DNA from 3 places in the Nocardiopsis coralliicola genome. Region 1 is predicted to be linked to each of the others. Evidence: riboswitches for the same ligand, from Rfam matches in the RefSeq annotation. Region 1 holds a riboswitch; each other region holds the start of a gene.
What was found. Region 1 has a riboswitch for cobalamin ahead of ACYVGT_RS06335 (nitrite reductase). Riboswitches for the same ligand answer to the same signal wherever they lie in the genome.
Positions count from the first base shown of each region.

Region 2: linked by a shared signal. The riboswitch ahead of ACYVGT_RS06705 (ribonucleoside-diphosphate reductase subunit alpha) and the one ahead of ACYVGT_RS06335 (nitrite reductase) in region 1 are both predicted to bind cobalamin.
Region 3: linked by a shared signal. The riboswitch ahead of metE (5-methyltetrahydropteroyltriglutamate--homocysteine S-methyltransferase) and the one ahead of ACYVGT_RS06335 (nitrite reductase) in region 1 are both predicted to bind cobalamin.

Region 1 covers NZ_BAAGXT010000005.1:155,220-158,485, forward strand. The annotation lists gene ACYVGT_RS06325 (ABC transporter substrate-binding protein) at 1-59, shown strand, start outside; gene ACYVGT_RS06330 (FecCD family ABC transporter permease) at 170-1,174, shown strand; cobalamin riboswitch at 1,272-1,411, shown strand; gene ACYVGT_RS06335 (nitrite reductase) at 1,486-2,472, shown strand; gene ACYVGT_RS06340 (precorrin-8X methylmutase) at 2,912-3,266, shown strand, end outside.
Region 2 covers NZ_BAAGXT010000006.1:3,169-6,434, forward strand. The annotation lists gene ACYVGT_RS06695 (hypothetical protein) at 1-494, shown strand, start outside; gene ACYVGT_RS06700 (HAD family hydrolase) at 835-1,470, opposite strand; cobalamin riboswitch at 1,578-1,828, shown strand; gene ACYVGT_RS06705 (ribonucleoside-diphosphate reductase subunit alpha) at 1,961-3,266, shown strand, end outside.
Region 3 covers NZ_BAAGXT010000056.1:16,788-20,053, reverse strand. The annotation lists gene ACYVGT_RS25350 (polysaccharide deacetylase family protein) at 1-1,232, opposite strand, end outside; cobalamin riboswitch at 1,390-1,623, shown strand; gene metE (5-methyltetrahydropteroyltriglutamate--homocysteine S-methyltransferase) at 1,798-3,266, shown strand, end outside.

The sequences.
Region 1 (3,266 bases):
ACCGGGTCGGCGGCGCCGTCGAGGACGTCGCGGAGCAGCTCCACCCGGAGGCGTTCTGACCGCGACCGCCCGAAGGGGAGCGGGCCCCGCGCCGCGCGGCGGTCCGCCCGCGCGCCGGAGCGGTGCCGCGGCGCGCGGCCGCGTCCCCCTCGGGCTCCTCCTGCCGGTACTGCTCGCGGCGCTCCCGGTCACGGCCACGTTCGGCGTGATCGCGGGCTCGGTCGACGTGTCCTTCGCCGACACCTGGCGCATCGCCGCCCACCAGGCCGCGCCGGGCCTCGTCACCCCCGACTGGCCGGCGGCGCACGAGGCCATCGTCCTCAAGGCCCGCGCGCCGCGGGTGCTGCTCGCGGCGCTGGTGGGAGCGGGGCTGGCCGCGGTCGGCGGCGTGCTGCAGACGCTGGTCCGCAACCCGCTCGCCGACCCGCTGCTGCTCGGCATCTCCTCGGGCGCGACCCTGGGAGCGGTCGCCGTGGTCGTCACCGGCATCAGCGTCTTCGGTGCGCTGACCCTGCCGTTCGCGGCGTTCCTCGGCGCGCTGGCGACGCTCTTCGCCGTGTCCGTGCTGGCGCGCACGCAAGGGCGCATGTCGGTGATGCGGCTGATCCTGGCGGGTGTGGTGGTGGGCCAGGTCTGCCAAGCGGCGGCCAGCCTGGCGATCCTGGCCTCCGGCAACCCGCACATCTCCGCCCAGGTGCAGCGGTGGACGATGGGCGGCCTGGCCGGGACGTCGTGGGCGACGCTGCCGCTCGCCGCGGCCGCGGTCGGACTGGCCCTGCTCGGGGTGGCGGCAGCGGTCCCCGCGCTCAACGTCCTGCAGCTCGGCGAGGAGATCGCCGTCGGGATGGGCCTTCCGGTGCAGCGGTTCCGCGCCCTGATGTTCGTGACGACGTCCCTGGTCACCGGTGTGCTCGTGGCGGTGTGCGGTCCGATCGGGTTCGTCGGGCTGATGATGCCGCACATCGCGCGGCTCCTCGTCGGCTCCGACCACCGGCGCATGCTGCCGGTCGCGGTGCTGCTCGGCGCCCCCTTCATGATCATCGCCGACCTCGCCGCGCGGATGGTTGCCGCGCCGGAGGAGATCCCCGTCGGCATCCTCACTGCCCTGTGCGGCGCGCCGTTCTTCCTCTGGCTCATGCGGCGCGACGCCACCAAGGGGCGGACGATGGGCTGACCTCGCCGGGGCGGCGGCATGCCGAGGTCGGACATCGGCCGCCAAAGCGGGCGAGGTAGCCTCGTCCTGCCAGATGAGCCCCTCCGGCGGAGGGGCGAGGGAACCCGGTGCGATTCCGGGACTGACGCGCAGCGGTGAGGGGGACGGACGAGCAGGCCCGCGGGGTGACCCCGGGCGGCCACTGGAGCGGAGCTCCGGGAAGGCGCTCGATCCGGACGAACCCGAGTCCGAAGACCTCTGGCGCCGGCGGCACCCGCCGCCGCGACCACCCGCGGGCCCCGCGTACGGGCCCCTGATCGCGAAGGATGCGCATGCCTGCGAGGGATGCCTGCGCTGATTCCGCAGCGGAACCGGCGCCTGAGCCGCACTCCGGCGCGCCGAGGAGCGCTGCCCCGGCCGCAGCGGCCGAAGGCGGACCGGTTTCAGCGGCCGCGCAGCGCACCCGGCCCGACCGCTGCCCCGGGGCGCTGCGCCCGTGGGCCGCCGATGACGGCCTCCTGGTCCGGCTGCGGCTGGTCGGCGGGCGCCTCCCGGTCGCGTCCCTCCGGGCGCTCGCCCAGGTGGCCGAAACCCACGGGTCGGGGCGCATCCACCTCACGCTTCGCGCCAACCTCCAGGTGCGCGGACTCCCCGCGGGAGACGGGCCGGGCGCGGCCGTGGCCGCCGGCGCACTGCGGGCGATCGAAGCCACCGGCCTGCTGCCGTCCCGCTCCCACGAGCTGGTCCGCAACATCATGTCCTCCCCGCTCAGCGGCTTCAGCGGCGGACGCGCCGACCTCCGCGCCGCCGCCGCGCAGCTGGACGCCCTGCTCTGCGGAGCGCCGCACCGCGCGCAGCTGCCCGGCCGGTTCCTCTTCGTGCTCGACGACGGCCGCGGCGACCTGCTGGACCGCCCCTGCGACCTCGGCCTCGCGGCACTCGACGGAGACACCGCACAGCTGCGCGTCGGCGACGGCTACGGCCCGGTCGTGCCGCTCGCGGATGCGCCCGGCGAGCTGGTGCGGCTCGTCGACGTGTTCCTGGAGCAGCGCGGCACCGGCGCCGGCGCCGCCTGGCATGCCGCGGAGCTGGCCACACACCTGGCAGCGCCGGCAGCCCCGGATCCGCGCCTGCCCGAGGCGGCGCCGCCGCTGCCGTTCGGCCCCGTGCCCGGCGGCGGGCGCCACGTCGCGGTGCCCGACGGCGGGCTCACCCGCGCCGGCGCCGAATCCGTCGCCGCCGAAGCTGCCGGTGCCGGTGCCGCGTCCGTCGTCGTCACCCCCTGGCGCGGCATCTTCATTCCGGGAGGCCCGCGGTGAGCCGCTGCCCTTTCGGTCAGACCTCCGCCGCGGCCCGTGCCGGAGCCCGGTCCGCCGCCGCCCGCACCGCTGCGCGCCGCCCGGCTCGGTTCGCCGCAGCGGCCGCGCCCGCCCGTCCACAGGGTAGGGGAGCGCAGCTGCTCCGCGCAGTTCCTCCCCGGCGGCGTTCGGAGCCGCCGCGGCCCGGCGGCCGCGGGCCCAGCCCCGGAGCGGGCGCGGGGGAGGCGCCTGCGGCCGTTGCGGCGCGCGGCCGGACCCGGATCCGCATCGGTCCCGCGGGCGGGGGGGCGGTCCCCGGTTATCCACAGGCCTGTGCAGGGCCGCAGCGGGGAAACGGGCGCTTCGTGCACTCTGGTGCCGAAGCAGGCGGCGGTTGGATTGTCGACGTTGGCGGAGGTGTGCGGTGACAGGTCCTGAGGCGAATGCCCGTGCGGGGGAGGTGCGGCGGCCGCGGCGGCGGTACGCCTACGTCGACAGCGGCCCGGCGATCTACGCGGACTCGTTCGCGACGATCCGCAGCGAGGCGCGCCTCGGGCACCTGCCCGCGGACGCCGAGCGGATGGCCGTCCGCATGATCCACGGCACCGGCCAGGTCGACCTCGCCGATGACCTGGTGATCCACCCCCGCCTCGTCGCGGCGGCCCGCACCGCCCTGCGCTCCGGCGCGCCCATCCTGTGCGACGCCACCATGGTCGCCACCGGCGTCACCGCCGACCGCCTCCCCGCCGGCAACGGCGTCCACTGCCTCCTGCACGACGAGCGCGTTCCCGCCCTCGCCCGCGCGTGGGGCACCA
Region 2 (3,266 bases), on a different contig from region 1:
GTGATCACGCCGCGGTCGCCGCAGAGCTACTCGCGCTCGCCAACGCGGTGGACGCCGACTCCGAGATCTCCCGCGCCGAACTCTTCGTCCGCGCCGGCGAGCAGTGGGAGATGGCCCAGGAGGCCGAGCGGGCGGCGGGCGCCTACCAGCGGGCGATCGACGACGGCGGCACCACCATCATCGACGCGCGCGCCCTCCTCGCCGGCGCGCTGCTCGAACTCGACCGCGGCCCCGACGCGCAGGCGCAGCTGGCGCGGCTGCACCGGGAGGGCCCGCGGAACCTGCCCACCTTCATCCACATCACCGAAACCCTGCAGGCGCACGGCGACCTTGCGGCGGCGCAGGAGTGGGCGACGCTCGGTGTGGAGCGCTTCCGGCACCAGGACGTCTCCCCGTTCGTGCACGACCTGCTGATGGAGCTGCTGCGGATCCGCTTCCGCATCCGGGTCGACCTGGGTCTGGACGAGGACGCCCTGGACCGGATGCTGGACTAGGCCCGGCCGCGCTGCGCCCTGGCCCGCGCCCCGCTGCGGCGTCCTCGACCGGCGGCCGAGCGGAACGACGGATTCACCCCGGCTCCCGCCGAGCCGGCGCGCCCGCAGCACCGCACGCGGTGGACGCCCGCTTCCGGAAGACACCCGGCCCCGGCTACCGGGGCAGGGGTGTCGGGTGGCTCACTGTCCTGCTGCTCTTCTCGCCCGGGCGCGCCCTCGCGGCGTTCTCCTCAGCCGGGAAGGCGAGGAGGAAAAGCGCCCGCCTGGCCTTCCCCGCCGGTCGTGCGACGGGGGCATCCGGCGGTACCGCTCGCGGTGGACGCCGCCTGCCCCACGCGCCCTAGGCCGCCAGCGAGCGGCCGAGCGCGTACGCCTCGGTGAGGCTGCGGCCCCGATAGGACGCCGTGGCCAGACCTGCCACGTGGTCGTCCCCGTTCACCGCGACCGAGCTGGGGACGTGCCGGAACAGCGGCGCGTCCGACATCGAGTCGCCGTAGGCCGTGCACGCCGCGAGCGGTATCCCCGCCGCGCGGCGGAACCGCTCGGCGATGTCCACCTTGTCCTCCGGGCGCAGGATGCCCCCCGGGGCCGGCGGCCCCGGGAACGGCGGACCGGGAAAGGCCGACGCGGCGACCGTGTCGAAGCCGAACGCGGTGAGGCGGCGTGCGTAGAAGTCCGGCGACATGGTGATGACCATGGAGTGCTCGCCGCGGTCGCGGATGTCGGCGCACACCCCGGCGATGCCGTCGAGGAAGGGCCCGGCCGTGAACGCCGCGGCCACGTGCTCCTCGGTGAGGCCGCGCCAGATCCCGAACAGCTCCGCGGAGAAGGCGCGGGTATCGATCTCTCCGGCGGCCAACCGCTGCTCCAGCACAGTGAGGGCCGGGGTGGTACCAGTGACGCGGGCGATCTCGAGCGACGCCGTGGTGCCGTGCAGGAGGGTGCCGTCCAGGTCGAAGATGTGGAGTCGCGTCATCGCCGCGGAGCCTAGCGCCCGGCCGCCCCGGAGGCAATCCCCAACGCCGCCGCGCCGCGGTGAGAATCCACGATCTTGCGGTGTTCGCGGAGTGGATACCCAAGATGTAGTATCGCTGCGCCGATGGTTCGCGACCGGGGCTGCCCCCCGGAAGCGACGAGAGAGGGAACCCGGTGCGAGTCCGGGACTGCCCCGCAGCGGTGAGCGGGAAGCCGCGCCGGCGCCTTGTGGCGGCGGCGCTCCGACATCCGCCAGAGCACTGGGCGCACGGCGCCTGGGAAGCGGCGGAGATGAGGCGGGACGGTTCGGCCGTCCCACGCCCGCGAGTCCGAAGACCTGCCATCGGTGTGCGCCGCGCGCACGCAGTACGGGGCCTCGAGGGAGGGCGTCGTGCATCGGGGGAACCGGCCGTGCCCGCACGGTCCGGACTGCTTCGCCGTTGCGCCCGCTCGCGGCCCCTCCGGTCGACGACTAGGTGGTTGGAGCGAGCATGACCCTCGACATTCCGAGCGCGTCCGCGGACGCACCCGGTGATCCGTCCGCGCGGATCGGCAGCGAGGTCCGCGAGGCGAGTACCGGGCTGGCCGGCGTATCGGCCGATGCGGTCATCGCCGAGGCCCAGCGCGGCCTCTTCCCCGGCATCAGCGACGCCGAGCTCGAACTCGCCCTGATCATGGCCGCCCGCAGCCACGTCGAAGACGACCCCGACTACTCCCACCTCGCCGCCCGACTCCTGCTCGGCACGCTGCGCCGGGAAGCCCTGTCCTTCGTCTCCGGCTTCCCCGACAGCGCCGGCCAGACCGCGATGGCCGAGCGCTACCCCGGCTACCTGGCGGACTACGTCGCCGCCGGTGTCCGGATCGGCCAGCTCGACCCGGAGCTGCAGAAGTTCGACCTGGAGCGCCTCGGTGCCGCCCTGCACCCCGAGCGCGACCTGCAGTTCACCTTCCTCGGCCTGCAGACCCTCTACGACCGCTACTTCCTGCACAGCGAGGGCACCCGCTACGAGCTGCCGCAGGCGTTCTTCATGCGCGTCGCCATGGGACTGGCACTCAACGAGGACGACCGCGACGGCCGCGCGATCGAGTTCTACGAGCTGCTCTCCTCGTTCGACTTCATGGCCTCCACCCCCACCCTCTTCAACGCCGGCACCCGCCACGCCCAGCTGTCGTCCTGCTTCCTCACCACCGTCGACGACGACCTCTCCGCCATCTTCAAGGGCATCTCCGACAACGCGCTGCTCTCCAAGTACTCCGGCGGCCTCGGCAACGACTGGACCCCCGTCCGCGGCATCGGCGCCCGCATCCGCGGCACCAACGGCCAGTCCCAGGGAGTCGTCCCGTTCCTGAAGGTCGCCAACGACACGGCGGTGGCGGTCAACCAGGGCGGGCGCCGCAAGGGCGCGGTGTGCGCGTACCTGGAGACGTGGCACATCGACGTCGAGGAGTTCCTCGACCTGCGGAAGAACACCGGGGACGAGCGGCGGCGGACGCATGACATGAACACGGCGAACTGGGTGCCGGACCTGTTCATGCAGCGGGTGGAGGCCGACGCGAAGTGGACGCTGTTCTCGCCGGACGAGGTGCCGGACCTGCACGACCTCTACGGGGCGGAGTTCGCCGCCCGCTACACCCGCTACGAGCGGGCCGCGGAGGCCGGCGAGATCGCGGTGTACCGGACGGTGCGGGCCGTCGACCTGTGGCGGCGGATGCTCACCATGCTGTTCGAGACCGGGCACCCCTGGATCACCTTCAAGGACCCCAGCAACCTGCGGTCGCCGCAGCAGCACCAGGGGG
Region 3 (3,266 bases), on a different contig from region 1:
ATGATCTGGGACATGCCCAGGTCGGCGGTGACGTCGGCGACCGTGCCGTCGGTCGCGCCGTAGGGCGGCCGCATCAGGGTCGGGCGCGCCCCGGTCTCCCGGGCCACCAGCGAGCTGACCGGCGCCAGCTCCTCCTCGACGCCGCCCTTGTCGAGCGTGGTGAGGTCGGGGTGGCTCTCGGTGTGGTTGGCGATCTCGTGGCCCTCGGCGTAGGCGCGGCGCACCGTGGTCGGGTGCTCGCGCACCGGCTCGCCGGTCACGAAGAACGTCGCGTGCGCATCGTGCTCGGCGAACGCGTCGAGCACGTCGCCGGTCCGGCCGCCGGGGCCGTCGTCGAAGGTCAGCGCCAGGCACTTGGCCTTCTCGCCGGAGCAGTCGACGTCTTCGGCGCCCGGCTGGCCCGGGACCGCGGCCGGCTTGCCGCCGTCCTTGGGCGCCGCGGCGCCCTCCAACCGGAAGTCGCGGGTGACCTGGGTGGAGGCGGACAGGGCCCGCTCGCCGAACTCCGACAGCAGCGGCTCGGCCTCCTTGCGCGGCACGACCGCGCGCACCGGCTCGCCGTCCTCGCCGCCGGACAGCTGGCCGTCGTCGAATTCGGCGACCAGGTCGCCGCCGGGCGTGAAGCCCAGCGAGTCGTACATGCGCGCGATGGGGTAGAGGTCGCCGGTCTCGACCCCGTCCTCGTCCAGCTGCTTGGCGACGGCCTTGTGCAGCTCGGCCAGCTCGGCGTCGCCGGCGAGCAGTTCGCTGGCGTAGGCCGGGCGGCCCTCCTTGGCGTCGTACCAGTAGGTGGAGTAGGAGGTGCGCTTCCCCTCGGAGTCCTCCTCGTCCTGCACGAAGCGGACCCCGAGCACGTCGCCGCCGGCAGCGCTCAGCGCGCCCTTGATGGACAGCGACTTGGCCCCGGGGTTGGCGTCGACGAAGTCGTCGGCCTCGGTACCGGTGACGTCCTTGAGCCGTTCGGTGAACGGGTCGGCACCGGGCACCTTCGGATAGGCCACGTCGATGCTGACGTCGCCGTCGTCGGAGTCGGTCTCCTCGCCGAGGCCCGGCACCGTAGCCGGATCCACCTCGGTGATCGCGTCGGCGGGGCCGGCGGGCTTCTCCGGCGGGGACTCCTCGGTTCCGGATGCGTGCTCGCCGCCGCCGGGACTGCAGGCGCTGAGTGCGAGCGCAACGGCGGCGGCACCGAGAGCGGTGCGGCGGGCTGTGGTTGAGCGGTAGCGGATCACCTGGAGATCGTCTTCCTCACGTAGACGAACCTGGACCTCGCAGGATCATCGCACTCGGGGAAGGGGCGAAGCCGGGGAGCGAGGTCATGGGGAGGGAAAGCCTTGGGACGGGAAGGCCAAGCGGGCCCGGTCCCTGGACACCGAAACGGACCCACCTATACTTGCAGCCGCGATCGGTTCACGCACCGTACATCCGGTGGGTGTCGCAAGAGGGAACCCGGTGGGATTCCGGGACTGCCCCGCAGCGGTGAACGGGAACGAAAGCCGTCAAGAGCACTGGGCCAGGCGCCTGGGAAGCGACGGCCGGTAGATCCGGCACCGCCGAGCCCCTGACGGGCCCGGCGGAGCCCCGCCCGTGAGTCCGAATACCTGCCGGTCGCCCGGCGGCGCGCCCGCGCCGCCGGAGGTCGGTGCGCCCCGCGGGAGGGTGCGCGGACGGGCGGTGCGGTGTGCCGCGCCCGCGCCTTTCGCGGCGCCCGGGCGGCACCGGCCTCCCCGTCGTTCGCGCGCGCCCCGCTCCGGCGGCCGGCCGCAGGTCGATCGACGAGGGAGAGACGACACCAGAATGGTCTCCACCGCACACGGCTATCCGCGGATCGGACCCGACCGCGAACTCAAGAAGGCGTGCGAGTCGTACTGGGCTGGGCGCATCGGCGCCGCCGAGCTCGACGCCGTCGGCGCCCGCCTCCGGCGCGGCGCATGGGAGGACTTCCGCGCGGCCGGGATCGGCGCGATCCCGTCCAACACCTTCTCCTACTACGACCACATGCTCGACGCGGCGCTGCTGTTCGGCGCCGTCCCCGAGCGGTTCGGCCCGGCGCCCGAGGGCGACCGGGAGGCGGAACTCGCCCACTACTTCACCCTGGCGCGCGGCACCGGGGAGGTGCCGCCGCTGGAGATGACGAAGTGGTTCGACACCAACTACCACTACCTCGTCCCGGAACTCGGCCCGCAGACCCGGTTCCGGCTGGCCGGAACCAAGCCGATCGCGGAGTTCACCCAGGCGCGCGGGCTGGGCTTTGCTACCCGCCCGGTCCTGGTCGGGCCGCTCACCTTCCTCGCCCTGTCCAAGCCGGACAGCGGCGCTCCCGGTGACTGGAGCCCGTTCGCGCTCCTGGACGGCCTCGTCGCCGCCTACCGCGAGCTGCTGGCCGCGCTCGCCAACGCCGGCGCGGAGGCGGTCCAGCTGGACGAGCCGATCCTCGCCACCGACGAGGGCCGCCGGCGCACCGCCGAGCTCAGCCGCGCCTACACCGCGCTCGGCGCCCTCGGCACGCGTCCCGAGATCACCGTCTCCACCTACTTCGGCTCGATCGGCACCGCCGCACTGGAGGCCCTGAAGGACACCGCGGTGGAGCGCATCGGCCTCGACCTGGTGGCCGGGCCGGAGGCGGCGCGCGAGCTGGCCGCCGTCTCCGGGCTGGGCGGCAAGGCGCTCGTCGCCGGCGTCGTCGACGGACGCAACGTGTGGCGGACCGACGTCGCCGCGGCCCTGGCCACCCTCACCCCGCTGCTCGGCCTCGCCCGCGAGGTCGACGTGTCCACCTCCTGCTCGCTGCTGCACGTGCCGGTGGACCTCGAGGCCGAGACCGGCCTCGACCCGGCCCTCAAGGCCCGGCTGGCGTTCGCCCGGCAGAAGCTCGACGAGGTCGCACTGCTGGCCGGCGCACTCGACGGCGGCGGATCCGCCGGCGACCTGGCCAGGGCCCGGGAGCCGCTGCCGGAGCCGGCGGGCTTCCGCGACCCGCGGGTCCGCGCGCGCCTGGCGGCGCTCGGCAGCGGCACCGGGCGCGCCGAGGAGCGGCGCGGCGCCCGGGGCGCGGGACTGCCGCCGCTGCCCACCACCACCATCGGCTCCTTCCCGCAGACCGAGGACATCCGCAAGGCCCGCGCCGAGCACCGTGCCGGGAGCATCACCGGCGCCGAGTACGAGGCGCGGATGCGCGCCGAGATCGACTCGGTGATCGCACTGCAGGAGGACATCGGCCTGGACGTGCTCGTGCACGGTGAGCCGGAGCGCAACGACATGGTGCA